Regions from separate parts of the Streptomyces sp. cmx-18-6 genome, predicted to be linked through region 2. Evidence: riboswitches for the same ligand, from Rfam matches in the RefSeq annotation. Region 2 holds a riboswitch; each other region holds the start of a gene.
What was found. Region 2 has a riboswitch for cobalamin ahead of metE (5-methyltetrahydropteroyltriglutamate--homocysteine S-methyltransferase). Riboswitches for the same ligand answer to the same signal wherever they lie in the genome.
Positions count from the first base shown of each region.

Region 1: linked by a shared signal. The riboswitch ahead of ACLJPL_RS25360 (ribonucleoside-diphosphate reductase subunit alpha) and the one ahead of metE (5-methyltetrahydropteroyltriglutamate--homocysteine S-methyltransferase) in region 2 are both predicted to bind cobalamin.
Region 3: linked by a shared signal. The riboswitch ahead of ACLJPL_RS31455 (cobalamin biosynthesis protein) and the one ahead of metE (5-methyltetrahydropteroyltriglutamate--homocysteine S-methyltransferase) in region 2 are both predicted to bind cobalamin.
Region 4: linked by a shared signal. The riboswitch ahead of ACLJPL_RS23175 (ABC transporter substrate-binding protein) and the one ahead of metE (5-methyltetrahydropteroyltriglutamate--homocysteine S-methyltransferase) in region 2 are both predicted to bind cobalamin.

Region 1 is NZ_JAEBEP010000011.1:257,533-264,787, reverse strand. It holds gene ACLJPL_RS25370 (carbon starvation CstA family protein) at 262-2,487, shown strand; gene ACLJPL_RS25365 (YbdD/YjiX family protein) at 2,484-2,687, shown strand; cobalamin riboswitch at 2,867-3,002, shown strand; gene ACLJPL_RS25360 (ribonucleoside-diphosphate reductase subunit alpha) at 3,137-5,551, shown strand; gene ACLJPL_RS25355 (ribonucleotide-diphosphate reductase subunit beta) at 5,551-6,567, shown strand; gene ACLJPL_RS25350 (hypothetical protein) at 6,692-6,952, opposite strand; gene ACLJPL_RS25345 (ATP-binding cassette domain-containing protein) at 7,175-7,255, shown strand, end outside.
Region 2 is NZ_JAEBEP010000005.1:526,706-533,960, forward strand. It holds gene ACLJPL_RS15440 (hypothetical protein) at 1-156, opposite strand, end outside; gene ACLJPL_RS15445 (TetR/AcrR family transcriptional regulator) at 449-1,156, shown strand; gene ACLJPL_RS15450 (MFS transporter) at 1,207-2,604, shown strand; cobalamin riboswitch at 2,684-2,830, shown strand; gene metE (5-methyltetrahydropteroyltriglutamate--homocysteine S-methyltransferase) at 3,013-5,337, shown strand; gene ACLJPL_RS15460 (hypothetical protein) at 5,517-5,654, shown strand; gene ACLJPL_RS15465 (pyridoxal phosphate-dependent decarboxylase family protein) at 5,651-7,207, shown strand; gene ACLJPL_RS15470 (lysine N(6)-hydroxylase/L-ornithine N(5)-oxygenase family protein) at 7,245-7,255, shown strand, end outside.
Region 3 is NZ_JAEBEP010000019.1:57,907-65,161, forward strand. It holds gene ACLJPL_RS31445 (putative cobaltochelatase) at 1-968, opposite strand, end outside; gene ACLJPL_RS31450 (cobyric acid synthase) at 965-2,794, opposite strand; gene ACLJPL_RS31455 (cobalamin biosynthesis protein) at 2,791-3,786, opposite strand; cobalamin riboswitch at 3,914-4,046, opposite strand; gene ACLJPL_RS31460 (hypothetical protein) at 4,196-4,426, opposite strand; gene ACLJPL_RS31465 (anion permease) at 4,439-5,698, opposite strand; gene ACLJPL_RS31470 (class II aldolase/adducin family protein) at 6,025-6,684, shown strand; gene ACLJPL_RS31475 (alpha/beta hydrolase) at 6,916-7,255, shown strand, end outside.
Region 4 is NZ_JAEBEP010000010.1:65,172-72,426, reverse strand. It holds gene ACLJPL_RS23200 (sulfite oxidase) at 1-466, shown strand, start outside; gene ACLJPL_RS23195 (adenosylcobinamide amidohydrolase) at 459-1,274, opposite strand; gene ACLJPL_RS23190 (PRC and DUF2382 domain-containing protein) at 1,490-2,494, shown strand; gene ACLJPL_RS23185 (ABC transporter ATP-binding protein) at 2,664-3,449, opposite strand; partial or broken gene ACLJPL_RS23180 (FecCD family ABC transporter permease) at 3,446-4,574, opposite strand; gene ACLJPL_RS23175 (ABC transporter substrate-binding protein) at 4,676-5,725, opposite strand; cobalamin riboswitch at 5,786-5,971, opposite strand; gene ACLJPL_RS23170 (beta-ketoacyl-[acyl-carrier-protein] synthase family protein) at 6,268-7,255, opposite strand, start outside.

The DNA.
Region 1 (7,255 bases), on a different contig from region 2:
CCGCCCCACCGAGGGAACGCGGCGCACGGACAGGCGGTGGCCCGGGGATCTCCTCCCCGGGCCACCGCCTGTTTTCGGTCATCCCAGGTGGGGCCGGTCCGGGTGAACCGATCCGTCCTCCCGTCCGTGTCCCTACTGCGGAACTTCGGTGGAGACATCGGGGATGCGCGACCGGTATGCGGACAGGGGTTCCGGACGGCGGTCGCAGCACCTAGATTTCGCGCACGTTACGACAGTGATCACGCGAGGGGACGGATCGATATGCCGGAATCGCCCACACCAGCACCACCGGTTCCACAGACGTCAGGACGGCGGCCGCTGACCCCGAAGTCCATCGTCGTCTGGAGCCTCGTCGCCCTCGTCGGCGCCATCGGCTGGGCCACCCTCGCGCTCTCGCGCGGTGAGGAGGTCTCCGCCGCCTGGATGCTGGCGGCGGCCCTCGGCTCGTACGCCATCGCGTACCGCTTCTACTCCCGGTTCATCGCGAACCGGGTGCTGAAGGCCGACAAGAACCGCGCGACCCCCGCCGAACTGCTGGACAACGGCGTCGACTTCCACCCCACCGACCGCCGGGTCCTGTTCGGCCACCACTTCGCCGCCATCGCCGGGGCGGGCCCGCTGGTCGGTCCCGTGCTCGCCGCGCAGATGGGCTATCTGCCCGGCACGATCTGGCTCGTCGTCGGCGTCATCTTCGCCGGCGCCGTCCAGGACATGGTGACGCTCTTCTTCTCCACCCGCCGCAACGGCCGTTCGCTCGGCCAGATCGCGCGGGACGAGATCGGCCCGGTCGGCGGCGTCGCCGCCCTGGTCGCGGTGTTCGTCATCATGATCATCCTGCTCGCGGTCCTCGCGCTGGTCATCGTGAACGCGCTCGCCCACTCGCCCTGGGGCGTCTTCTCCATCGGCATGACGATCCCGATCGCCCTCTTCATGGGCGTCTACCTGCGCATCCTGCGGCCCGGAAAGGTCAGCGAGGTGTCGGTCATAGGCGTGGCGCTGCTGCTGCTCGCGATCGTCGCGGGCGGCTGGGTGGCCGAGTCGTCGTGGGCGGACTTCTTCACCCTGGAACCGGGCACGCTGGTCATCTGGATGATCGTGTACGGGTTCCTCGCCTCGGTGCTCCCCGTGTGGCTGCTGCTGGCCCCGCGCGACTACCTCTCCACCTTCATGAAGGTCGGCACGATCGGGCTGCTGGCCCTCGGCGTGGTCGTCGCGATGCCGACGCTGAAGATGCCCGCGGTCACCGACTTCGCCACCAGCGGCGCGGGCCCGGTCTTCGCCGGTTCGATGTTCCCGTTCGTCTTCATCACCATCGCCTGCGGCGCGCTCTCCGGCTTCCACTCCCTGGTCTCCTCGGGCACCACCCCGAAGATGGTCCAGAAGGAGACGCAGATCCGGATGATCGGCTACGGCGCGATGCTGACCGAGTCGTTCGTGGCGATCATGGCGATGATCGCCGCCTGCATCATCGACCCCGGCCTCTACTTCGCCATCAACGCGCCGGTCGGCGTGATCGGCGACAGCGTCCAGTCCGCGTCCGAGGCGGTGGCCAACTTCGGCTTCACCATCACCCCGGACGCCCTGGCCCAGGCCGCCAAGGACGTCGAGGAGCAGAGTCTGCTCTCCCGGACCGGCGGCGCGCCGACGTTCGCGCTCGGGATGGCGGAGATCTTCTCGGCGGTCATCGGTGGCACGGCCATGAAGGCGTTCTGGTACCACTTCGCCATCATGTTCGAGGCACTGTTCATCCTCACCACCGTGGACGCCGGCACCCGGGTCGGGCGCTTCATGCTCCAGGACATGCTGGGCAACGTCTACAAGCCGTTCCGCCAGGTCAGCTGGAAGCCGGGCGTCTGGTTCGCCAGCGCCGTGGTCGTCGGCGGCTGGGGCTACTTCCTCTGGGTCGGCGTGCACGACCCGCTGGGCGGCATCAACCAGCTCTTCCCGCTCTTCGGCATCGCCAACCAGCTGCTGGCCGCCGTCGCACTCGCCGTCTGCACCACGCTGCTCGTCAAGTCCGGCCGGCTGAAGTGGGCGTGGGTCACCGCGGTCCCGCTCGCCTGGGACGTGGCGGTCACCCTCACCGCGAGCTGGCAGAAGATCTTCTCGCCGGACGTGAAGGTGGGCTTCTTCGCCCAGCGCGACAAGTACCAGGCGGGCATCGACGCGGGCGAGGTGCTGGCGCCCGCCAAGAACATGGACGACATGCGGACCGTCGTCACCAACTCCACCGTCGACGGCGTGCTGTGCGCCCTCTTCGCCGTCCTCATCATCGTGGTGCTCGTGGACGCCGGCCGGGTCTGCTTCAACGCGATCCGCGACCCGGAGAGCGTCAAGCTCCACGAGACGCCGTACGTCGAGTCCAAGCTCGTCGCCCCCGCCTCCATCTTCGCCACCAAGGAGGAGAAGGCCGAGCTGATCGCGGCGGGCGTCGGCCCCGAGGGCGGCATCCGCAAGGAGTCGGCGGGGACCGGGAGCCGGACATGACCGTCGCGGACGTACGGAGGGTGGCGGGGCGGATCCGCTGGTACGTCCGTGAGCTGACCGGCGAGTCGGTGTACGACCGGTACGTGGCGCACGCCAGGTCCCACGATCCGGACACGCCGGTGATGACCCGCCGCGCCTTCGAGCGGAGCCGTATGGACGCCCGCGAGGCGGACCCCCGCGAGGGCTTCCGCTGCTGCTGACCACCACCGGCCGATCGGGGCCGTCGCACCCCTTCCAAGGGCGCGGCGGCCCCTTTTCGCGGCCTCGGAAGGGGGCGTACGTACGCCGCCGATACGGAAAAAGGCGGGCGAAGAAACCAGACCGTCACACCAACTTCTGTTCACGCCGACACAACATGTGGGGGCTTCCTCATCGGGCGGCCCCCACATGTATGCTCGACCTCGCTGTCGCCGCAGGGGAATCCGGTGTGAATCCGGAACTGTCCCGCAACGGTGTGATCAGTGTGCTTTTGCACACCCGTAGTCCGACGACCTGTCGACAGCGCGTCCGGCTCGACCGAACCGGACGCCAGACGTCCGGGCCTCGCGGATGGGCCGGTGGACGCCGTGTGCAGTGCTGCCTTCATGGCACCGTGCTGCCCGGCTCCCCCTTCCCGCCGCCGGCCCCCAGCCGAGCGAGGGAAAGCCCAGTGACCATCGCGCCCGCCGATCCGGTTTCAGCCACCGAATCCGCTGCCTCCACCACGTCCGGAGCAGGCACGAACGACGGACCCGGGACCGCCCTGCTGCGGACCCTGACCGACCTCACCGTCGATCTGCCCGACACCGACCCCGGACGGGTCGCCGCCTCCGCGCTGCGCGGGCGCAACGCCCGGTCCGACGAGGCCGAGCTCCGCTCGCTGGCCACCGAGGCCGCCGCGGGCCTGATCTCCGAGGACCCGGCGTACTCCAAACTCGCCGCCCGGCTGCTGACCCGTACGATCGCCGACGAGGCCGCGAGCCAGGGCGCGACGTCCTTCTCCGCCTCCGTCGCGGTGGGCCACCGCGAGGGCCTGATCGCCGACCGCACCGCGGCCTTCGTGGAGCTGCACGCCAAGGCGCTGGACGAGCTCGTGGAGCGGACGCTCGCCGAGGGCGCGGACGACCGTTTCGGCTACTTCGGCCTCCGTACGCTGCACAGCCGCTACCTGCTGCGCCACCCGATCACCCGCCAGGTCATCGAGACCCCGCAGCACTTCATGCTGCGTGTGGCCGCGGGCCTCGCCGAGGACGAGTCGGTGCGGGCGCTGGACGAGGTCGCCGCGCTCTACGGGCTGATGAGCAAGCTCGACTACCTCCCCTCCTCCCCCACGCTCTTCAACTCCGGCACCCGGCACCCGCAGATGTCCTCCTGCTATCTGCTGGACTCGCCGAAGGACGAGCTGGACTCGATCTACGACCGCTACCACCAGGTGGCGCGCCTCTCGAAGCACGCGGGCGGCATCGGCCTCTCCTACTCCCGCATCCGCGCCCGTGGTTCGCTGATCCGGGGCACCAACGGGCACTCCAACGGCATCGTGCCGTTCCTCAAGACGCTGGACGCCTCCGTGGCGGCGGTGAACCAGGGCGGCCGGCGCAAGGGCGCGGCCGCGGTCTACCTGGAGACCTGGCACGCGGACATCGAGGAGTTCCTCGAGCTCCGCGACAACACCGGTGAGGACCAGCGCCGTACGCACAACCTGAACCTGGCGCACTGGATCCCGGACGAGTTCATGCGCCGCGTCGACGCGGACACCGTCTGGTCGCTGTTCTCCCCCGCCGAGGTCCCCGAGCTGGTCGACCTGTGGGGCGACGAGTTCGACGCCGCCTACCGGGCGGCCGAGGCCAAGGGCCTGGCCCGCAAGACGATTCCGGCGCGTGAGCTGTACGGCCGGATGATGCGGACCCTCGCGCAGACCGGCCAGGGCTGGATGACGTTCAAGGACGCCTCCAACCGGACCGCGAACCAGACCGCCGAGCCGGGCCGGGTCGTGCACTCCTCGAACCTGTGCACCGAGATCCTCGAAGTCACCGACGACGGCGAGACGGCCGTCTGCAACCTGGGCTCGGTCAACCTGGGCGCGTTCGTGGCGAACGGCTCGATCGACTGGGAGCGCCTGGACTCCACGGTCCGCACCGCGGTCACCTTCCTCGACCGGGTCGTCGACATCAACTTCTACCCGACCGAGCAGGCCGGGCGCTCCAACTCCCGCTGGCGTCCGGTCGGCCTGGGCGCCATGGGCCTCCAGGACGTCTTCTTCCAGCTGCGGCTGCCGTTCGACTCGCCGCAGGCCCGCGCGCTCTCGACGAAGATCTCCGAGCGCATCATGCTGGCCGCGTACGAGGCGTCCTGCGACCTCGCCGAGCGGTCCGGCCCGCTGCCCGCCTGGTCCGAGACGCGTGCCGCGCGCGGTGTGCTGCACCCCGACCACTACGACACCGAGCTGAACTGGCCGGAGCGCTGGGACGCGCTGCGCGCCCGGGTCGCGAAGACCGGCATGCGCAACTCGCTGCTGCTGGCCATCGCGCCGACCGCCACGATCGCCTCGATCGCCGGTGTGTACGAGTGCATCGAGCCGCAGGTCTCCAACCTGTTCAAGCGCGAGACGCTCAGCGGTGAGTTCCTCCAGGTCAACGCCTACCTGGTGGACGAGCTGAAGAAGCTCGGCGTGTGGGACGCCCGCACCCGTGAGGCGCTGCGCGAGGCCAGCGGCTCCGTGCAGGGCTTCGCCTGGATCCCCGAGGACGTGCGGGCGCTGTACCGCACCGCGTGGGAGATCCCGCAGCGCGGTCTGATCGACATGGCGGCGGCCCGTACGCCGTTCCTCGACCAGAGCCAGTCGCTCAACCTGTTCCTGGAGACGCCGACGATCGGCAAGCTCTCCTCGATGTACGCGTACGCCTGGAAGCAGGGGCTGAAGACGACGTACTACCTGCGTTCGCGCCCGGCGACCCGGATCGCCCGTGCCGCGTCCGGGCAGGTGGCGGCCGCCGCCCCCATTCCCGTACAGCAGGCTTCGGCTCCCGACGCGGACGCCATCGCCTGCTCCCTCGAAAACCCTGAGTCCTGCGAGGCATGCCAGTAATGAGCACCAACGACAACAAGAACTTGCTCGACCCGGGCTTCGAGCTGACCCTGCGTCCCATGCGCTACCCGGACTTCTACGAGCGCTACCGGGACGCGATCAAGAACACCTGGACCGTGGAGGAGGTCGACCTCCACTCGGACGTCGCCGACCTCGCGAAGCTGTCGCCGGGCGAGCAGCACATGATCGGCCGGCTGGTGGCGTTCTTCGCGACCGGTGACTCGATCGTCTCCAACAACCTCGTGCTGACGCTGTACAAGCACATCAACTCCCCCGAGGCGCGGCTCTACCTGTCGCGGCAGCTGTTCGAGGAGGCCGTGCACGTCCAGTTCTATCTGACGCTGCTGGACACCTATCTGCCCGACCCGGACGACCGGGCGGCGGCGTTCGACGCGGTCGAGGAGATCCCCTCGATCCGTGAGAAGGCCCAGTTCTGCTTCAAGTGGATGGACTCGGTCGAGAAGATCGACCAGCTGGAGACGAAGGCCGACCGCCGCCGCTTCCTGCTGAACCTGATCTGCTTCGCGGCGTGCATCGAGGGGCTCTTCTTCTACGGCGCGTTCGCGTACGTGTACTGGTTCCGCTCGCGCGGGCTGCTGCACGGTCTCGCCACGGGCACCAACTGGGTGTTCCGTGACGAGACGATGCACATGAACTTCGCGTTCGAGGTCGTGGACACCGTCCGCAAGGAGGAGCCGGAGCTCTTCGACGACGCGCTCCAGCAGCAGGTCACCGACATGCTGAAGGAAGCGGTCGAGGCGGAGCTCCAGTTCGGCCGCGACCTGTGCGGCGAGGGCCTGCCGGGCATGAACACCGAGTCGATGCGCCAGTACCTGGAGTGCGTCGCCGACCAGCGGCTCGCCCGCCTGGGCTTCCCCACGGTGTACGGCTCCGAGAACCCGTTCTCGTTCATGGAGCTCCAGGGCGTCCAGGAGCTCACGAACTTCTTCGAGCGCCGCCCGTCCGCCTACCAGGTGGCGGTCGAGGGCTCGGTCGGGTTCGACGACGAGTTCTAGGCCCTGGCCGTCTGTTGCGGCAGCTTGTTCCGGTGGCGCCGCCCCGCTGTGCGTTCAGCACGGTGGGGCGGCGCTGCGTCGTGTGCGCCCGTACCGGGTGGCCGGGGCCCCGTCACCGGATCGCTCAGACCTGCTGCGGGTGCCCGCCGTCGCCCTCCACGACGAGCCGGTCCGTGCCGGGCTCGTCCCCTCCCTCGACGACCGTCACGTCGACCTTCCCGTCACCGGTGGTGTCGAACTGGTACAGGTCCGCCGCGCCGTCGCCGGTCGTGTCGGTGACCCACACATCGGGCTTCCCGTCGCCGTTGGTGTCCGCGCTGAGGAGGACGTGGTGCTCGTCCCCCTGGGTCACGGGCGTCTCTTCGATGCTCTCTTCGGTGTCCATGGCGGCCGGTTGCCCCTCCGGCGCGCTTCGAAACCGCGGGATGGCGGTGCCGGCGCTCCGGGAGAGAGGGCGCGACGCGGCCCCGCGGACCGCGGCAGGGCGAGATCACGGCTCGGAGAAGACCGGCCGAGCGGAAATCAATTGGACTAGACCAAGCCTTCGTGTGCACACTCTCCGCTCGACCCCGCCCGACAGGGCCGGCCCGCTCCAGGAGAGGCGCACATGTCCGTCATCGAAGTGGCAGACCTCGTCAAGGAGTTCACGCGGCCCAAACGGCAGGAGGGCGCCTTCGCGGGCATCCGC
Region 2 (7,255 bases):
CCCGAGGCTCGGGCACTCGGCGGTCAGGTCGTTGCCCCGCACCAGATAGTCGTGCACACGTCCATCGGCGGGCCGCTCGACGGCCCGGTACAGCGTGCCGTTCACGGTGATCGTCCAGTCGTCGCCGTCCTGGGCCCACCCGACTGTCTTCTTCATATAGCGCTTCCCTCGCTCGTCGCCGCCGCGGGTCGGCGGCCGTGTATTGGCAAGAAGAACGGCCTGTGACGCTCTGTGGTTCCGCACTCGCCTACGCCATTCGGTTACATCTCTGTCACTGCCTCCGCACAGTCGAGGCGAGCGACCTGACCGGACATCAGGAAGTGCGTGGCGGCCGGTCGAACGGATGGGGAATGCCTGTGTTCGCACGAGCCCTGACGTCCCGCCCGTGAGTAGACACTGCCTACTCTCACTGTAGACAGTGTCTACAGGAGGGTGCTAAAAGGTTCTCATGGAAAACGAAATCCCCCTGCGGGAACGGCTGGTGGACATCGCCACGGACATGCTGGCGACCGAGGGGATCGCCGCGCTCGGGCTGCGGGAGATCGCTCGTCGGGCCGGGGTCTCGCACGGCGCCCCGCGCCGCCACTTCCCGACCCACCGCTCGCTGCTCTCCGCCGTGGCGGGGCGAGGCTTCGACCAGTTGGGGGACCGGCTCGGGGGCGTCGTCCAGGCGGACGGAGACCCGCGTACGCAGCTGTGCCGCATCGCCCACGCCTACGTAGGGTTCGCGGTCGAGCGGCGGGCGATGTTCGAGCTGATGTTCCGTCATGACCTGCTGGACGGCGGCGACGAGACCGATGGGCGGCCCCGTCTGCGGGAGAAGACGCTGCCCCTCTTCGCGTCGGCCGTCGCCCTGGTCGCCCGCCACCGGCAGAGCGCCGCCCCGAAGTCGCCCGGCGGACCCGAGGCCGCCAAGGACGCCAAGGCCGCCGAGGACGCCAAGGCCGCCGAGGACGCCAAGGCCGCCGAGGACGCTCCGGCTGTCGTGGCCGCCGTGCTCTGGGCGAACGTCCACGGCATCGCCCAACTGTGGAGCTGGGGCACCCTTTCCCTCGCCCTGGAGACACCCCCGCCGGGCGACCCGCACGCCGAGGCGGGCCTCGCGGGGCTGATCGCCCGGACCGTCGACGCCCACCTCGGCCCGGTGAACCCGTGACCGCCCCGGCCCGGCGCGGACTCGCCCTGGCGGGCAGCGTCCTGGGCGCGATGATCGTGGCGCTCGACGGCTCGGTCCTCATGGTGGCGCAGCCCGGCCTCCAGCGGGATCTCTCCGCCACCCTCGCGCAGGTGCAGTGGACGAGTACGGCGTACCTCCTCGCGGTCGCGGGCTTCCTCATACCCGCCGGGCGGCTGGGCGACCGCTGCGGCCACACCCGGCTGCTCCTGATCGGGTCCCTCGGCTTCGGGGCGGCGTCCGCCGCCATCGCCGTGGCGCCCTCGGTCGGCTGGGTCATCGCCCTGCGCGCCGTCCAGGGCCTGTTCGGGGCCCTGTTGCAGCCCGCGACGCTCGCCCTGCTGCGCCAGGTGTACCCACCGGACCGGCTCGGCCGCCCGGTCGCCCTGCGGACCAGCGCGATCGGCGTGGCCGCCGCTGCCGGGCCGCTGCTCGGCGGCTTCCTGGTCGCGGAGTTCGGCTGGCGGTGGGTCTTCGTCATCAACGTGCCCATCGCGCTCGCGATCGCCCTGTTCTGCCTGGCGGCCCGCGTCCCCGAAGCCGACCGGCCGGTGGTCCGCCGCCTCGACGCCCCGGGGGCCCTGCTGCTCGCCGCCGCGCTCGCACTCCTGGTGAACGCGCTGGCGGAGGTGGAGCTGCACGGCTGGGGCGGCCACCGGACCGTGGGGGGACTGATCTGCTCGGCCGGTGTCGCCGCGCTCCTCGTCCGCCGCGAACGCCGCAGCCCGAGCCCCCTGGTGCCGGTGGCCGTCGCGCGGTCGGTACCGGTCACCGCCTCCATGGCGATGCTCCTGTTCACCGCGAGCGGCATGTTCGGCGCCCTGTTCGTCAGCACGTACTTCCTTCAGGGCGTGCTGGGACTCGACCCGCTCGGCAGCGCCCTGCGCGCCCTGCCGATGACGGCGCTGATGGTCGTCGGGTCGCCCCTCGCCGGTCTGGTGCTGCACCGGCTGGGCGCGCGCACCACCGCGCTCGGCGGCACGTCCCTGGTCGTCCTGGGCATCGGCTGGCTGGCGCGGACGGACAGCGGCACCGGCCCCGTGGCGATGGGCGCGGCCTTCGCGCTGCTGGGCGCCGGCTACGCCACGGTGATGGTCACGGCCACCGCCACCGTGGTGGGCGACGCGCCGCCCGGGTACGCCGGTGTGGTGGGCGGTCTCAAGCAGACCGCCGTGAACATCGGCCCTGCCTTCGGCATCGCGGTCGCCGCCGGCCTGCTGCCGCCGGGCGGCGCCGGAGGCGCACAGGCGGAGCTGTGGGCCGCCTCGATGGGGACGGCGCTCCTCGTCCTCGCCGCGATCGCGGCGGTCGCCCTGCTCCCCGCGGCGTTGCTGCCGGCCCGGCCGCGCCGTGCCGGACCACCGGAGGGCGGGGACGTACGGCACCCGGAGGAGGCGCGCCGGTGTCTCACATCACCGTCCGAAGTGTGAACAACGGTGTGCGCCCGGCAGCCGTCCCCTTAGGCTGGCCGGTGCAGCTGGTTCGCCCTGCCCGCCAGGCAGGGTGTCGTAAGAGGGAACCCGGTGGGAATCCGGGACTGCCCCGCAGCGGTGAGTGGGAACGACCGCCGTCATACGCACTGGGCCCGGCCGGGTCTGGGAAGCGACGGCCAGTAGGTGTCTGCCCCGGCAGGCGTGCCCGCGAGTCCGAAGACCTGCCCGTTGCCCGCACGCGACCGTTCGCGTGCGGAGTTCCCGGTGACCTCGTGGGCGGGTCGGCGTAACCGTCGGGTGGACGGACACGGTCAAGCGTGCCGTTCCTCCTCCCGATACGTCACCCCTTCGCGTCCGCGTCCCGTCCCGGGAACAGCTGGAGACATGCTCGCGAAGGAGAGTCACGTGACAGCGAAGCCCGCAGCCGCGGCAGCACGGGCCACCGTGTACGGCTACCCCCGCCAGGGTCAGAACCGTGAACTGAAGAAGGCCATCGAGGGCTACTGGAAGGGCCGCGTCGACGCCGACGCCCTCCGGGAGACCGCCGCCGGACTGCGCAGGGGAACCTGGCAGCAGCTCGCCGATGCCGGAGTCCACGAGGTGCCGACCGGTGACTTCTCGTACTACGACCACGTCCTGGACACCAGTGTCATGGTCGGCGCTGTCCCCGAGCGGCACCGCGACGCGGTCCGCACCGACGCCCTCGACGGCTACTTCGCCATGGCGCGCGGTACGCAGGACGTCGCACCGCTCGAAATGACGAAGTGGTTCGACACCAACTACCACTATCTCGTGCCCGAGTTGGGCCCGGACACGGCGTTCACCGCCGACTCCGCCAAGCAGGTCGCCGAGTTCGGGGAAGCCCTCGCGCTGGGCCACACCCCGCGCCCGGTCCTCGTCGGCCCCGTCACCTACCTCCTGCTCGCCAAGGCGGCCCCCGGGGTCGCCGCCGACTTCGAGCCGCTGACCCTCCTGGACCGGCTCCTGCCGGTGTACGCCGAGGTCCTCGCCGATCTCCGGGCCGCGGGCGCCGAGTGGGTGCAGCTGGACGAGCCCGCCCTCGTCCAGGACCGCACCCCGGCCGAGCTGAACGCCGCCGCCCGCGCCTACCGCGAGCTCGGCGGCCTCACCGACCGCCCCAAGCTGCTGGTCGCCTCCTACTTCGGGCGGCTCGGCGACGCGCTGCCGGTGCTGGCCAAGTCGCCGGTCGAGGGTCTCGCCCTGGACTTCACCGAGTCGGGCGCCGGGAACCTCGCGGACCTCGCGGCGGCGGGCGGACTGCCCGGCAAGCGGCTGGTCGCGGGCGTCGTCAACGGCCGCAACATCTGGATCAACGACTACGAGAAGTCGCTCGCCACCCTCGGCACGCTCCTGGGCCTGGCGGACCACGTCGACGTCTCCGCCTCCAGCTCCCTGCTGCACGTCCCGCTGGACGCCGGGACCGAGCGCGACATCGACCCGCAGATCGCGCGCTGGCTCGCCTTCGCCCGGCAGAAGACCGAGGAGATCGTCGTCCTGGCGCGCGGTCTGTCCGGCGGCACCGAGGCCATCGCCGCCGAACTCGCCGCCAACCGGGCCGATCTGGCCTCCCGCACGGACGCCGTCATCACCCGCGACCCGGCCGTCCGGGCCCGTACGGCGGCCATCACCGACGCGGACGGCCGCCGCTCCCAGCCGTACACCGAGCGGGCCCTCGCCCAGCGCGCCCACCTCGGTCTGCCGCTGCTGCCGACCACCACGATCGGTTCGTTCCCGCAGACCACCGAACTGCGCACCGCCCGCGCCGACCTGAGGGCGGGCCGGATCGACGCGGCCGGGTACGAGGAGCGCATCAAGGACGAGATCCGCGAGGTCCTCTCCTTCCAGGAGAAGGCCGGACTGGACGTCCTGGTCCACGGCGAGCCCGAACGCAACGACATGGTGCAGTACTTCGCCGAGCAGCTCACCGGCTACCTCGCCACCCAGCACGGCTGGGTGCAGTCCTACGGCACCCGCTACGTCCGGCCGCCGGTCCTGGCCGGGGACATCTCGCGCCCCGAGCCGATGACGGTGCGCTGGACGACGTACGCGCAGTCGCTGACCGAGCGCCCCGTCAAGGGCATGCTCACCGGCCCGGTCACCATGCTCGCCTGGTCCTTCGTCCGCGACGACCAGCCGCTCGGGGAGACCGCCCGGCAGGTCGCCCTTGCCCTGCGCGACGAGGTGAACGACCTGGAGGCGAACGGCACTTCGGTGATCCAGGTCGATGAGCCCGCGCTGCGCGAGACGCTGCCGCTGCGGGCCGCCGAGCACGCCGCGTACCTGGAGTGGGCGACGGAGTCCTTCCGCCTGGCCACTTCGGGGGTGCGGCCCGACACCCAGATCCACACCCACATGTGCTACGCCGAGTTCGGCGACATCGTCCAGGCCATCGACGATCTCGACGCCGACGTCATCAGCCTGGAGGCCGCCCGCTCGCACATGCAGGTCGCCCGCGAACTGGCCGCCCACGGCTACCCCCGTGAGGCCGGGCCCGGCGTGTACGACATCCACTCCCCGCGCATCCCGAGCACCGAAGAGGCGGCGGCCCTTCTGCGCAAGGGACTTGAGGCCATCCCGGCCGCGCGCCTGTGGGTGAACCCCGACTGCGGCCTGAAGACCCGGGGGTGGCCCGAGACCCGGACCTCCCTGGAGAACCTGGTCGCCGCCGCGCGGGAGATCCGCGCGGAGCTGCCCACCGAAGCGGCGTGATCCGACCCGGTGCGGGAGCGGCCACCGCCGCTCCCGCACCGGGTCGCACGTCGTGCGGGTCCGGACCCGACTTCGGCCGGGGTACGGCCACTTCGGACGCTCATCGATCGGCCCGGGGGACCGGAGCGCATTCATTCGCACAGGTGGAGTTAGGTTAGCCTAACCAGCGAATCCCGGTTGTGGATCTTCCCGCGACCGGTGTCGCCCTGCGCGCGGGCATCACCGTCGCCCGCCGCGCACCCCGATCGAAGGGCTTCGCCATGCCGCGTGCTCAGGGCCTGCTGTCCGGTGAACCGCGCCCGGAGCGTACGGCGTGAGCGCCGGTACGACGCCTGCCCCCGCCCCCGGCGGCGCTCCGGACCCCTCGGCCGTCGCGGGCGGCGTGCACGGACCCGGCCGCCTGCGTGAGCTGACCGCGGTCGTCCTGGACGCGCTGGAGTCCGCCGCCCCGGCCCGGGGCGGACCGCTGCCCGCCGGAGGACCGGAGGCCGTGGCCCGCAGGACCGCCGCCCTGTGCTCGCCGGTTCTGCCCGAGAAGGGCGTCGGGGCGGAGGCCGCGCTCGCGGACCTGGTGCGCGCGGTCGCCGAGGGGGCCGCCGACCCGGCCGACCCCGCGTGCGTCGCCCATCTGCACTGCCCGCCGCTCGCCGTCGCGGTCGCGGCGGACCTGGCGGGGGCCGCCCTCAACCCCTCGATGGACTCCTGGGACCAAGCGCCCGCCGCCGGCGTCGTCGAGGAGCTGACCACGGCCGCACTGGCCCGGCTCGTCCACCCGGACGCCATCGCGCCGGACGCCCTCATCACCAGCGGCGGCACCGAGTCCAACCTCGTCGCCCTCCTCCTCGCCCGGGAGCGAGCCGCCGCCACGGCCCGCCCCCTGCGGGTGGTGACCGGGGCCAACGCCCACCACAGCGTCCACCGCGCCGCCTGGATGCTCGGCCTGCCCGCCCCGGTCGTCGTCGCCTGCCACGACGGCCGCATCGACCCCGCCGACCTCGACCGCGCCCTGGCCGCGCTCGGCGGCGGGCCCGTCCTGGTCGTCGCCACCGCCGGGACCACCGACGAGGGGCGGATCGACCCGCTCCCCGAGATCGCCGGGATCGTCGAGCGGTACGGAGCCGAGCTCCACGTCGACGCCGCGTACGGCGGCCCCCTGCTGTTCAGCGAACGCCTGGCTCCCCGGCTCGCCGGTCTGGAGCACGCCGTCTCCGTAACGTTCGACCTGCACAAGCTCGGCTGGCAGCCGGTCGCCGCCGGGGTGCTGGCCGTCGCGGACACCGGCCTGCTCGCACCGCTGTCCCTGCGCGCCGACTACCTCAACGCCGACGACGACACCGAGGCCGGCCTCCCCGACCTGCTCGGCCGCTCCATCCGCACCACCCGCCGCCCCGACGCGCTGAAGATCGCGGTCACCTTCCGGGCGCTGGGACGGCGCGGACTGGGCGAACTGGTCGAGCACTGCGTACGTACGGCCGAGGAGTTCGGCCGGGCCGTCGACGCGCGGCCCGCACTGCGCCGCCGGCCCGGCGAGATCGGGATCAGCACCGTGCTGTTCCGGCCGGTGGCGGCCGACGCACTGGAGCCGGAGGCCGGGGACGCCGTCGTCGCCGAGGTCCGCCGCACCCTGCTCATGGACGGCCGGGCCGTCCTCGGACGGGCGGTGGCCGAGGACGGCGACGGGCGACGCCGACTCTGGCTCAAAGCCACCCTGCTGCACCCGAACGCCGCGAGCGCCGACCTGCTGCCGCTGCTCGACCTCGTGACGGAGGCGGCGGCGCGTGCCGCCGCCGAAGCCGCCGGTGGAGACGGCGGCACGGGCGGCGGCGGGGGCGATACCGACGCCCCGGCGGCGGAAAGGCTGTCGCCATGACGTTCCCGATGCGCACCAACCCCGTTGGAGGAATCCGATGACGCCCGG
Region 3 (7,255 bases), on a different contig from region 2:
AACCCCGGCGCGTCGAAGGGGTTGCGGCGACGCCGGTGGGGGAGCGCCAGCAGCGCGGCCTGGCGTACGTCGTCGGCGCTCACCTCCTCGCGCCCGGCCCAGGCGGCGAGCGCGGTCGCGGTGCGGGCCATCACGATGTCGGCCCGCATCCCGTCGACCTCGAACGCGGCGCAGGTCGCGGCGATCTGCCGCAACACGCCGTCTCCGAGCACGACACGGGGCAGCAGGGCGCGCGCGGCGGCGATGCGCTCCCGCAGGGCGCTCTCCTCCCCGGCCCAGCGCGCGGCGAAGCCCTCGGGATCGTCGTCGTACGCGAGCCGACGCCGTACGACCTCCACCCGCTCGTCGGTGTCCCGGGAGGCGGCGACCTCGACGGTCAGCCCGAACCGGTCCAGCAACTGCGGCCGCAGCTCGCCCTCTTCCGGGTTCATCGTCCCGACCAGCAGGAACCGTGCCGCATGCCGTACGGAGACGCCTTCGCGCTCGACGTACGAGGCGCCCATGGCGGCCGCGTCCAGCAGCAGGTCCACCAGGTGGTCGTGGAGGAGGTTGACCTCGTCGACGTACAGGATCCCGCGATGCGCGTCGGCCAGGAGCCCCGGCTCGAACGCCTTCACGCCCTCCGAGAGCGCCCGCTCGATGTCCAGCGCCCCCACGAGCCGGTCCTCGGAAGCGCCGACGGGCAGCTCCACGGTCCGCGCCGGGCGCGACACACCGGCGGCCTCGGCGTGGGGGCCATCGGGACACGCCGGATCGGGCGATGCGGGGTCACAGGAGAACCGGCACCCCGGCACGACGGAGACCTCGGGCATGAGCGCGGCCAGCGCACGGACGGCGGTGGACTTGGCGGTCCCCTTCTCACCCCGCACGAGCACACCGCCGACCGCCGGACTGACGGCGTTCAGCAACAGCCCGAGCCGCAGGTCGTCCTGCCCGACGATCGCGGTGAAAGGATACGGCGTACTCACTGGGCCTCCTCGTTGACATGCTCTTCAGCTTCTACGCGACCGGTCGCGTCGAGCACTGCTCCAGCGGACCCGGCCAACTCAAGCCCCTCGGCCTCGGCCTCCGAGGTCGGGCCGATTCCGGCGGACCCGGCAAACTCAAGCCCCTCGGCCTGGGCCTCTGAGGTCGGGCCGATTCCGGCGGGCCTGGCGAAATCAAGCTTCTTGGTCTCGGCTTCCGCGGTCGGGCCGATTCCGGCGGACCCGGCGACATCAAGCCCCTCCGGCGATTGAGGAGCGGGGTCCGGGGCGGCGCCCCGGCTCTCCGCCGCACCCGCGCTCGACCCCGGCGCCCCCGGCGGCACAAACGGCAACCCCGAAGGCGCACCCCCCTCGATCAACCGCCACAACGCATCCGTATCCGCATGCTCCTCCACCAGATCCCCCAGCCGATCCAACTGCTCCTCCCGCAGCACCCCGAACCTGGTGTCCGGCGCGGCCACGAACCGCCGCCCGGCAGCCCGCGCCACCTCCCCCAGGAACCGCCGCCGGAACCCATCGCTCTCCAGCGACCCGTGCCAGTGCGTCCCCCACACCGCCCCCACCCGGCACCCGTCCAGGAACGGTTCACCGCCCCGCACATCGGCCACCCCGTGGTGGATCTCGTACCCCTCCACCGGCTCCCCGAGCGCCGAACCCACCGGCCGCGCCAGCGTCTTGGCCCGGTCGAACCGCACCCGCACGGGCAGCAGCCCCAGCCCGTCCACGACCCCCGCCCGCGACTCCACCTCGTCCTCGATGCGCTCCCCGAGCACCTGGAACCCGCCGCAGATCCCGAGCACCGGCCGGCCCTCCGCCGCCCGCCGCACCAGGGCGTCCGCGAGCCCCCGCTCGCGCAGCCAGGCCAGCGCCTTCACCGTGCCGCGCGTGCCGGGCACGATGACCAGGTCCGCGTCGGCCAGCTCGTCGGCCCGGTCCACGAACCGCACGACGACGCCCGGTTCGGCGGCCAGCGCGTCCACGTCCGTGAAGTTGGACATCAACGGCACCGCGCAGACCGCGATCCGCAACACGTCCTCGCCGTGCGGGGGAGCCACGACCGACTCCCGGACCGCGCCCCGCAGGGACACCCGCAGGCCGTCCTCCTCGTCGATGCCGAGCCCGTGGGCGTACGGCAGCACCCCGTACGTCCGCCGCCCGGTCAGCCCGTACAGCATGTCCAGCCCCGGCTCCAGCAGCGAGACGTCACCCCGGAACTTGTTCACCAGGTACCCCGCGACCAGCGACTGGTCCTCCGCGCTCAGCAGCGCCGTGGTCCCGAAGAACGAGGCGAAGACCCCGCCCCGGTCGATGTCCCCGACCACCAGCACGGGAAACCGCGCGGCCCGTGCGATCCCCATGTTCACGATGTCCGTCCGCCGCAGGTTGATCTCCGCGGGCGAGCCCGCCCCCTCGCAGATCACCGCGTCATAGGCCGACCGGAGCTGCTCCAGGCAGTCCACGACCGTGCCGAGCAGCGCCTCCTGCCGGCCGCCGTGGTAGCCCCGGGCGCTCATCTCGCCCACCGGCCTGCCCATCAGGACGACCTGGCTGGAGCGGTCGCTGCCGGGCTTCAGCAGCACCGGGTTCATCAGCGCGGTCGGCTCCACCCGGGCGGCCTGCGCCTGCATGGCCTGGGCGCGCCCGATCTCCGCGCCCTCGCGGGTCACGAAGGAGTTGAGGGACATGTTCTGCGCCTTGAACGGCGCGACCTTCACACCCCGGCGCACCAGCCAGCGGCAGATGCCCGCCGTGACGACGCTCTTGCCCGCGTCCGAGGTGGTCCCCGCGACCAGCAGCCCGCCGCTCATGCCCGTCCCCGCTTCCGTCCCGCGCCTGTTCGCCCCGCGCCCGTCCGGCGCGCGATCACGTGTCCCGCGAGCAGCCGACCCGCCACGCACACCCCGAGGGCCAGCGCACCCACCCGGCGCGACAGCCGCACCGCGCGCTCGATGTCAAGACTCCGGACGTCCCGGCCCGACTCCCCGTTCAGCACCGGCCGGTGCTCGACGCGCCCCGCGTACGCCAGCGTCCCGCCGAGCCGTACGCCGAGCGCCCCCGCGAACGCGGCCTCGACCGGTCCCGCGTTGGGGCTCGGGTGACGGCCCGCGTCCGCCTTCCAGGCGCGTACGGCCTCCGAGGGCCGCCCGCCGCCCACCACGGCCAGCGCGGCCGTCAGCCGGGCCCCGGGCCACCCCGCGAGGTCGTCCAGCCGCGCGGAGGCCCAGCCGTAGCGCCGGTACCGGGGCGACTTGTGGCCCACCATCGCGTCGAGCGTGTTCACGGCCCGGAACCCGACGAGCCCCGGCACCCCGCCGATCGCACCCCACACGAGCGCGCCGACGACGGCGTCGGAGGTGTTCTCGGCGACCGACTCCACGACGGCGCGGGCGATCTGCGGCCCGTCCAGGGAATGCGGATCGCGCCCGCACAGATGCGGCAGCCGCTCCCGGGCCACCTCCAGGTCACCGGCGGCCAGCGCGCCCCCGATGGCGCGGGCCTCCCTGCCCAGCGACGTACCGCCGACGACCGACCAGGCGGTGACGGCCGTCAGCGCGACGGCGAGCGCGGGCCGGTCCCGTACGGCACGGGCGGCCAGCGCGGCGGCCCCCGCAGCGCCTCCGGCGCACACGAGGGCGTGCAGCGCGCCCCGGCCCCGGTCGTCACGCCACAGCACGGACTCCACGCGCCCGGCGGCCCGGCCGAAACCGGCCACCGGGTGCCCCCGGCGCGGGTCGCCGAGCAGGGCGTCGGCGATCAGCCCGGCCGTGGCGCCGTACGCGAAGACGCGGTCGGCACGCACGCGTCAGCCCGCCGCGGGTCGGGGCGTTCCGGCGTGAGGGGACACGGGATGCGGCGCTCGGCGGCCAGGCATGGCGATAAGTCCTTAACTCAGGGTCCGCGCCCTGGTTCGACGTGAGCGGCGACGAGAGTCTCCTGGCTTCCGGATCCGCAGTTCCCCCGGCCTTCCAGCCCGCGTGGCGAGGGCCGTGACATCCGGTGTGGGGGAGTGCTCCCCGGTGACAGTGGCGGGACCGCGCCGGATTCGCACCGGCTTCCTCTGCTGTCGCCGTGATTGGCTCCGGCAGTCCACCACGCTGCGAGAACGGCCGTCAACTTGCTGTTGACCTGCGGAGGGCCGGTGTGCGCAGACGCACATCGGGCCGGACACACGGTGGTGTGTCCGGCCCGAAGGAGTGCGGTGGCGCGGGTCAGGCGACGATCAGATAGATCCCGTACGCGACCGCCGCCACGCACAGCGCGAAGGAGGCGTACGCGCCGGTGCGCGCGAGCGCCGCCGAACCGCCGGAGGCGCTGCTGCCGGACGTGGCCGACAACTTGGAGAGGGCGACGATGCCCACGGTGAAGAGGCCGACCAGCGCGACGGTGACCACGAGACTGACACCGAAGACGGAGGCGAGAGCTGCCCAGTCGATTTTCATACGGATCTGTCCTTACACCGTGGCCGAGGGCCGCGCCGTGTCGTCGGGCGCCGGCGCCGGAGCCGGGATGGTGGTCATGAGGTCGGTGGGGTGGGTGCCGATGGGCGGCGGCTGGACCGCGGCGATCGCCGTGGTGACGATTTCCTGGGGCTCGCCGTCGGCCGTGTCGTTGACGTTGGTGTGGTCGACCGGCTGGCGGCGCGAGGCCAGCCAGATGGCGAAGGAGCCGCCGACCAGCAGGATCGCGGTGACGGCGATGCCCCACGGGCCCTGCTTGGTGAGGAACTCGGCGCCCGCGCCGACCAGCCCCGCGGCCGGGAGCGTCAGGCCCCAGGCGACGAACATCCGGGTGGCGGTGGACCAGCGGACCACGCCGCCCTTGCGGCCGAGGCCCGCGCCCATCACGGCCCCGGAGCAGGACTGCGTGGTGGAGAGCGAGAAGCCGAGGTGCGAGGAGGCCAGGATGACCGTCGCCGCGCTGGTCTGGGCGGCGAAGCCCTGCGGCGGCTGGAGGTCCGTGAGGCCCTTGCCCATGGTGCGGATGATGCGCCAGCCACCGAGGTAGGTGCCGAGCGCGATGGCGACGCCGGCGGAGACGATGACCCACATCGGCGGGTTGGAGCCGGGGGCGAGGACGCCGCCGGTGACCAGGGCCAGGGTGATGATGCCCATCGTCTTCTGGGCGTCGTTGGTGCCGTGGGCGAGCGAGACGAGACCGGCCGAGGCGATCTGTCCGGCCCGGTAGCCCTTGGCCGTCGACTTGAGCTGGTTCGGGTCGGTGACGTTCCGGTTGATGCGGTACGTCAGCTTCGTGGCCAGCATCGCGGCGAGACCGGCGACCAGCGGGGCGGCGATCGCGGGCAGCAGCACCTTGGTGACGACGGTGCCGCCGTTGATCGAGGACCAGCCGGCCGACATGACGGCCGCGCCGATCAGGCCGCCGAACAGTGCGTGGGAGGAGCTGGAGGGCAGGCCGACCAGCCAGGTCAGCAGATTCCACAGGATGGCGCCGACGAGCGCCGCGAAGATGACCTCGGTTCTGAGGCCGTTCTCGTTGACGATCCCGCCGGAGATCGTCTTGGCGACCTCCACTGACAGGAACGCGCCGATGAGGTTGAGAACGGCGGACATGGCCACCGCTGTCTTGGGCTTCAGTGCGCCGGTCGAGATGGTGGTGGCCATCGCGTTGGCGGTGTCGTGGAAACCGTTCGTGAAATCGAACACGAGAGCTGTCACGACAACAATCGCGAGCAGCAGCGTGATGTGTTCCATTTACCCAGGCAATCGTTCGACGTCAGTGGCTCGTGGACCGTAGGCAACCTGGGTGAACGGAAGATGAACTGAACGGGGCGCTGTGGTGACCCCAACCGGAGTGCGGTGCGTCCGCTTGTGCGTGGAGGGGCGGCGGGGTGCTGGTGGGGCGCTGTCTGGTCTGCCCTTTACGGCCCGTTGGCGAAGTTTTTGACCCGCGCTCGGCCCCGGAGGAGATCCCCGTCACTCCGGGGCATGACGTCCCGGTTTCGGCCGTGCGGCCCCAGGGCGTGTCCGGCGGACCAGGACCCGGTCCTGGTCCGCCGGACACGCCCTAGGCTCGCCCCATGAGCGAGCAGCAACCGGAACCGGTCGTCCGGGCCTGGCGGGAGGTGGTCGGCACCGCCCGCCGCAGCGCCGCGGACGGGCTGGTCGTCGGCACCTCCGGCAATGTGTCGGCCCGGGTCGGAGACCTTGTCCTGGTGACCCCCAGCGGGGTGCCCTACGACCGGCTCGGACCGGACGACGCGGTCGGGGTGGACCTGGCCGGTCGGCAGGTCGTCGGGAAGCTCGCGCCGACCAGCGAACTCCCCCTCCACCTGGCGGTCTACCGGGAGACCGGGGCCGCCGCCGTGGTCCACACCCACGCGGTCCACGCCACCGCCGTCTCCACCCTCGTCCCCGAGGTGCCGCTCGTGCACTACGCGGCCGCCATCCTCGGCGGCCCCGTCCGCACCGCCGCCTACGCCCGCTACGGCACCCCCGAGCTCGCCGACGCCATGCTCGCCGCCCTCCGGGGCCGCACCGGCTGCCTGCTGGCCAACCACGGCACCGTCACCTACGGCGACACCCTCGACCAGGCATACGAACGCACCGCCCAGTTGGAGTGGCTCTGCCGCCTCTGGCTCACCGCGAGCTCGCTGCCGGGCCGCACCCCGGCCCTGCTCACCGAAGCCCAGCTGGCCGAGGTGACCGAGGCGCTCAAGGGGTACGGACAACCGGGCTGAGGGGCCCGCGGCCCGGGCCCGGCCCGCACCACGACCCGTCCGCACCACGGCAGCCCCGTCCGCACCACGACAACCCCTGCCCGGCCCGCGACACGCCCGGGCCCGGCCCGTGACTCGACCCCCGACCGGCGTCGCCCCACGCGCCGCCCGCCGCACCGGACGGCCGCCGCCCGCCGCACCGGACGGCCCTGCCCACTGGCATCGCGCCGCCCCGCCCACGACACTGAAGCCGTGCGCCCGGCAACTGCGACGGCAACGGCCGTCACCACGATCATCGGCGCCGGCGCGGCAGCGGTCGCGGCCGGCCGGTACGCCAGCGACGCCGCCCTCAAGGCGACACCAGGCCGTCCCCTCCCCGCCGACCGCAGAGTCACCGTGCACGCCACGGCGGCCGGGCAGGTCACCCTGACCCGCTCCTTCACGGCGCTCCGGCCCGGTACGTACGGGCTCGCGGGCCACGGCGTCCACGCGGTGGTCGGCCCCGTCGTCGAGGGGGCCGAGGCGAGTGCCGACACCGTCGTCCGCAGGCTGGAGCGGGTCGTCGAGGGCGTCCTGGAACCGGGCGACAAGG
Region 4 (7,255 bases), on a different contig from region 2:
CATCAAGTGGCTCGGGGACATCGAGGTGAGCGCCGAGCCACTGCTCACGCCGTGGAACACGGGCCTCTACCGGCTGTTCGGCCCCGGCCATCCGCCGGAGGGGAGCGCGCCGCTGACCCGGCAGACGCTGAAGAGCGCCTTCGAGCTGGCTCCGGGGGCCGTGTTCCCCGCCCATCGCCGTACGCTGCTGACCGGCCGCTCCTGGTCGGGCGGCGCGCCGGTCAAGTCGGTGGAGGTCAGCACGGACGGAGGCCGCCGGTGGCGGTCGGCCCGGCTGCACGACGTGCCCCGGGCCGGGAGCTGGGTGCGGTGGTCGGTGGACTGGGCGCCGGTGCACAAGGGCGCGACGGAGCTGCTGGCCCGGGCCACGGACCGGTCGGGGCGTACGCAGCCGAAGGCGACGGCGCACAACACGCAGGGGTATCTGTTCGACGCGGTGGTGCGGCACCCGGTGACGGTCAGCTGAGGCCCCGGTCCGGCCGGGCCCCCGCCAGTACGGCGGTGTGCACGGCGCGGGCGATGCGCGCGCCCCAGGTGGAGCGGGGTCCGGCGAAGGGTTCGCCGCCGGGCCGCGGCCCCGCCCCCACCGCCCCAGACCTCGACTCCGGCCCGGACTCCGGCCCCGATTCCGGCTCCGGTTCCGGGGCGGCGACGCACACGGCGTCCGTGGGGGTGCCCGAGCAGTCGAGTCCGGCGTCCAGGAGGGCCTGGACCTTGGCCTCGGTGGCGGTGGCGACGGCGTTGACGAGGGCGGCGTCGGAGAGCGCGACGGGGACCGTGACGACGATGTTGACCGTGCCGGGCCGGTGCGGGGTGCGGGGCCGGTCGGTCTCGGGGGCCGCGGCCCAGCCCCGTACACCGAGCCCCGCGGTGACGGTCGCGGTCACGCCGCCGTCGTGCCCGGTCGTGTACGCGGCGACGTCCGCCGCCGTCATCAACCCGGCGCCCGGGCCGGTGAGCCCTTCGGCGGCGGCGATCTCGGCGAGGTGGCGGTCCGGGTCGAGCCGGGGGTAGCCGCCGGGGACCTGGGCGTTGAGGATCCAGGCGCGGGGGCCGATGCCGCCGCCGAGGACCGCGCTGCTGCACACCCGCACGCCGGGGCCCAGCCGCCACACGAGGTGGTGGAGGCGGTGGCCGTCCTCGTGCCGGTCGCGCAGTTCGCCGCGCTGGGCGGGCAGGTGGACGCGTACGGAACGGATGGCGCACCCCTGTGCGGTCGGCGGGACCGGCGGTGGCCCGTCGTTCCGGGGCCGCCGTGCTCCGCCGCATCCTATGCGGGCCCGCCCCCGCTCACTCGATTGGCCTAACCGGTCCCTGGGCCGCTCAGCGCCGTCGTACGGGGCCCCGCAGGGACGCCGGGTCTCCGGGGCCCTCCCGGCCGGGTGGCCGGGAGGTTGCAGCGGCCCACGGCATGAGGCGCGATGGAAGCCGGACGCGCCTCATCCGTGGAGCGAACCACAGGGCGTGCCCGAGCGAGGAGGAATCGGTTATGGGAGCCGCTGACGGTTTCACGGATTCCGGAGAGCTCGACGGTCTGACCGTGTACGACAACGAGGGCGAGAAGGTCGGCAGTGTGGGCCGGGTGTACGTCGACGACGACACCGGCAAGCCCGACTGGGTCACGGTCAAGACCGGCATGTTCGGCATGAAGGAGAGCTTCGTACCGCTCGCCGGAGCCCGTCGAGTGGGCTCCGACCTGCATGTCGCGCACTCCAAGGACACGGTCAAGGAGGCGCCCCGTGTCGACGCGGACGCGCACCTCTCCGTGGCCGAGGAGGAAGAGCTCTACCGGCATTACGGCCTGACCAGGAAGACCGGCAACCTCGGTGACAAGCGCACCGGAGCCGACGCCCCGACCGCCGCCGGTACCGGCGCGATGGGCGCGGCCGGAGCGGGTGCCGCCGGAGCGGGTGCGGCGGGCGCGGCCCGTGGCACGGGCGCCGCGCCGAACGCCAAGGCGACCGGTCGTACGACCACGGGCGCGGCGGCGGGCGGCACGGGCAGGCACCGTGACACGGACGCCTCCACGACGGCCCGCCCGCTGGCGGGCGCGGGAGCCGCGCGCTCCGCCGACCTGAGCGGCAAGGAGGAGCTGATCCGCTCCGAGGAACAGCTCCACGTCGGCACGGAGGAGTACGAGAGCGGAACGGCCCGTCTGCACAAGTACGTGGTGACGGAGAACGTCTCCCGTACGGTGCCCGTCTCCCACGAGGAGGTGCGGGTGGTCCGCGAGCCGTTGCAGCCCGGTGAGAAGACGGCCGGGACCACGGACATCGGCGAGCAGGACGTGGAGGTCACCCTGCACGCGGAGCGCGCGACCGTCCGCAAGGAGTCCGTGCCGGTGGAGCGGGTCCGTCTGGAGACGAACCGGGTCACCGAGCAGAAGGAAGTCTCCGCCGAGGTCCGCAAGGAGAAGATCGACTACGCGGACGGCAAGGACATGGGCACCGGCAAGGACGCCGGTGGCGAGTTCGGCCAGGGACGCCGCCGCTGACGGCGCATCCCCTTCCGGCGGCCGGAAGGCCGCTCCCATGTCCTCGGCCTCCGGGCGGGCCCGTGCGAACGGGTCCGCCCGGCGGGCTGTCCGGGACCGGCCGCTCGCCCGTTCCTCAGCGGCGCGGCGGAAACCGTACGCTCTGGCGGCGCGGCAGGAACCGTACGCTCTAGCGGCGCGGCAGGAACCGTACAGACGGACGTCCGTCCGGCCCGTCCGGGGTGACGACCGCCCGGACCCCGTAGACGTCCTCGATGAGCTCCTCGGTGATGACCTCGGCCGGGGTGCCGTCCGCGATGACCCGGCCCGCTTTCATCACGGTGATCCGGTCGCAGAACATCGCCGCCAGGTTGAGGTCGTGCAGGGCGATGACGCTGGTGAGGGGCAGTGCGGCGACCAGGGCGAGCAGGTCCAGCTGGTGCTGGATGTCCAGGTGGTTGGTCGGCTCGTCCAGGAGGAGTTCGCGGGGCTGCTGGGCCAGGGCGCGGGCGATCTGGACGCGCTGGCGCTCACCCCCGGACAGGGTGTGCCAGGACTGCGCGGCCCGGTCGGTGAGGCCGGTGCGCCGCAGGGCGTCGGCGACGGCGTCCTCGTCGGCGCGGTCGGGGGCGGACCAGGCGCGGCGGTGCGGGATGCGGCCGAGGCGTACGACGTCCAGGACGCTGAGGTCGACCTGGGTGACGGCGTGCTGGTCGACCACGGCGATCCGGCGGGCCACGGTGCGGCGGCCGAGGCCGGCGAGGGGGTCGCCGTCCAGGGTGACGACGCCGGTGTCCGGGGCGAGCAGGCCCGCGAGGATCCGCAGCAGGGTGGACTTGCCGGACCCGTTGGGGCCGAGCAGGCCGACCGTGGAGCCGGGCGGCGGGGTGATGGCGACCCCGTCGAGGATCAGTCGGCCGCCCGCCTCGCGGCCGACCCGCTCGGCGCGCAGGCCGCCGTTCTCGATGAGGCTCATGGCGTGCTCCGGGTGCGGTACAGGACGGCGACGAACGCGGGCACGCCGATCAGCGCCGTGACGACTCCGACCGGCACCTCCTGCGGGTCCAGGACCGTGCGGGCGAGGGTGTCGACCCAGACCAGGAAGATCGCCCCGGCCAGCGCGGTGACCGGCAGCAGGCGGCGGTGCCCGGAGCCGGTGAGCGCGCGGGCGGCGTGCGGGAGCACCAGGCCGACGAAGCCGATCGCTCCGGCCGAGCTGACGAGGGCGGCGGTCAGCAGGGCGGTGGTGCACAGCAGCACGATCCGGGTGCGGGCGACGTTCACGCCGAGCGCCGCCGCGGCGTCCTGCCCGAAGGCGAAGGCGTCGAGCGTACGGGCAGACCACCAGGCAGACGGCGAGGACGGCGGTGCACAGGGCCACCTCGCTCCAGCCGACCCCGCTGAGCGAGCCGAGCAGCCAGAACAGCACTCCGCGGGTCTGCTCGGCGTCCGCGGAGGTCATCACGACGAAGGAGGTCAGGGCGGAGAACAGCTGCATCGCGGCGACGCCGGACAGCACCACCCGGTCGGTGGTGGAGCCGAGGGTGTGGCTGAGCAGCAGGACCAGGGCGAACGAGCAGATGGCCCCGACGAACGCCCCGGCCGACAGCGACACCGCTCCCCCGCCGACGCCGAGGACGACGACCACGACCGCCCCGGTGGAGGCCCCGGAGGAGACGCCGAGGACGAAGGGGTCCGCGAGCGGGTTGCGCAGCAGGGACTGCATCACCGTGCCGCACACCGCGAGCCCGGCCCCGCACACGGCGGCGAGCAGGGTGCGGGGCATGCGCAGGTTCCAGATGATGCCGTCGCGGATCGGGCTCAACTCCGTACCGCCGAGGCCCAGATGGGAGGCGACGGCGGACCAGACGTCGGGGACGGAGATCCGGGCGGGCCCGATGGTGACGGCGACCGCGACGGAGAGCAGCAGGAGCAGGAGTCCGCCGGTCCAGAGCAGCACCGCGAGCGGGCCGCCGCTCCACACCGGGCCGGACGGCGTCCGCGGCGAGGAAGCCTTCAGCTCCACGGGCTCCTTCACCGCCCGGCCTTCCCGCTCCACCGCCCGGCTGCCCCCCTCGACGGCCTGGCCTTCCCCCGTCATCCCCCGGCTTCCCTGCTTCACGGCCCGGCCTTCCCCCGTCACTGCCCGGCCTTCCGCCGTCACGGCCCGGCCTTCCCCCTCCACCGCCCGGTCGCCGCCGCTCACCCCGCGAGCCTGAAGTCGCGCAGCCCGGCGGCGACGCGCTCCAGTCCCTCGACCGTCCGGATGGTGGGGTTCATCGCCTGGCCGCTGAGCAGCACGTAGCGGCGGTTCTTGACGGCGTCCATGGTCTTGGTGACCGGGTTGGACTCCAGGAACTCGATCTTCTTCTCGGCGCTCTCGGCGGTCTGCATCGTGCGGCTCAGATCGCCGATGACCAGGACGTCGGGGTTGCGGTCGGCGACGGTCTCCCAGCTGATCTGGGGCCATTCGTCGTGGGTGTCGTCGAAGACGTTCTTCGCGCCGAGCTCGCGGGTGATGACGCCGGGAGCGCCGCAGCAGCCCGCGAGGTAGGGGGCCTTGGAGTCGGAGAACCAGTAGAGGAGCGAGGCGTCGGACGCGTCGATCCCCTCGGTGGCCTTCTCCACCCGCGCCTGGAGCCTGCCCACCAGCGCGTCGCCGCGCTCGGGGACGCCGAACACCTGGGCCAGTTCGCGGACCTCGGTGTAGACGCTGTCCATGGTGAGGGGCGCGGTACGGGCTCCGTCGCCGCCGCCGCTGTTGTCCTTGCCGACGCAGTCGGCGGGCGAGACGTAGGTGGGGACGCCGAGCTTCTCGAACTGTTCGCGGGGTGCGACGCCGCCCTTGGCGAGGGTGGAGGCGAAGGAGGCGCTGAGGAAGTCCGGCTCCTTGTCGAGGACCTTCTCCGACGAGGGGCGGTTGTCCGAGATGCGCTCGACGCTCTCGTTGGCCTTCTCCAGGCCCTTCATGACCGGGTCGCTCCAGGTCGCCGTGCCCGCGAGCCGGTCGGCGAGGCCGAGCGAGAGCAGGATCTCGGTCGATCCCTGGTCAACGGAGACGGCCCGCTGGGGCGGGGCCTTCACGGTGACGGTGCGCCCGCAGTTCTTCAGGGTGACCGGGAAGCCGGCCGCCTTGTCGCCGCCCTCGGCGGACGAGGTGGCGGCCCCGCCACCGCAGGCGGTGAGCAGGACGAGCCCGGCCGCGAGCAGGGCGGCGGTGCGTATCGGGGCGGGGGTGGCCGTGGGCAGCACGAAGGACCTCGGTGTCTCTGGGCCCAGCCGCGGAGCCCGTCGTACGGTTCCCGTGCCCCGGTGCGGGGCGCGGATGCCAGCAGGTCTTCGGACTCGGGTTCGTCCGGGCGGGACGCCTTCCCGGAGCGCTTGTGCTCCAGTGGCCGTGGCCCCGCCCGTCCCCCTCACCGCTGCGCGTCAGTTCCGGTCTCGCACCGGATTCCCTGACCCCGTCGCTGGGGTTCGACTGGCCCCGGCAAGCTATCACGGGGCTTCGCGCAGCTCAGAGCCGGTGCGGGGGCCGGCTCCCGGCGGGCCGGTGCGGCGCGGGATCGTCCCGCCGCACCGGCCCGGACGCCCTCCGCTTCGGTTGCGGAGCCTGGCGGGCCGTCGGGCTGAAGGGTCACGGAGCTGCTCGGATCACAGAGCTTCGCGGGTCACGGAGCTTCGTGGTCACCGAGCTGTGAGGTCGCGGAGCTTCGCGAATCACGGAGCTTCGCGGTCACGGAGCCGCCCGTCAGGGAGCGGCGCGTCAGAGACCGCGCGTCAGGGAGCCGCGCGGGTCAGGGAGCTTCGAGCGCGATCACCGCGTTGTGTCCGCCGAAGCCGAAGGAGTGGCTGACGGCCCGTCGTACGGGCGCCTCGCGCGGAACCTTCGTGACGCAGTCGATGTCGAAGTCCGGCGCGGGGGCGTCCAGGTTCGCGATCGGCGGGACGGTGCCGTGCTGGAGCGTCAGGACGGTCAGTCCCGCCTCGATGGCGCCCGCCGCCCCCATGCAGTGCCCCAGTACGCCCTTGGGGGCGGTGACGGGCGGCCGGTGCGGGTAGGCCCGGCCGATGAGGGCGGCCTCGGTCGCGTCGCCCTGCGGGGTCGACGTCCCGTGCGCGTTGACGTGGTCGACGTCCTCGGCGCGCCAGCCCGCGTCGGTCAGCGCCGCCTCGACGGCCGCCCGGGCGACGTCCCCTGAGGGGTGCGGGCTGGTGGGGTGGTGGGCGTCGGTCGTGGCCCCGGCTCCCGCCAGCAGCGCCCGGGGGGCCGCTCCTCGGGCGCGGGCGTCCTCGGCCCGCTCCAGGACCATGATCGCGGCGCCTTCGCCCATGACGAGCCCGGACCGGCCGGCGGCGAAGGGGCGGCAGAGGCGGGCGGGGTCCCCGTTCCGCAGCGCCGCCGCGCCCGAGCGGGCGAAGCCGGTCATGGCGACCGGGAAGACGATCGACTCGGTGGCTCCGGCGATGGCGATGTCGCACTGGCCCAGGGCCAGCATGTCGCGGGCCACGGACAGGGCCGTCACCCCGGAGGAACAGGCCGTGCACGGCGCGAGGCTGGGCCCGGTGGCCCTCATCTGGATGGCGATCTCGGCCGCGGGCATGTTCGGGATGGTGAGCAGGATGCCCGAGGGCGAGGTGGCCTCGGGGCCGCGCCGCTCCAGGGCGACGGCCTGTTCGGTGAGTCCGGCGGAGCCGCCGCTGCTGGTGCCGACGACGACGGCGACGCGGGCGCCGTCCCAGTGGGCGGGGTCGAGCCCGGCGTCGGCCACCGCCTCCCGTGCG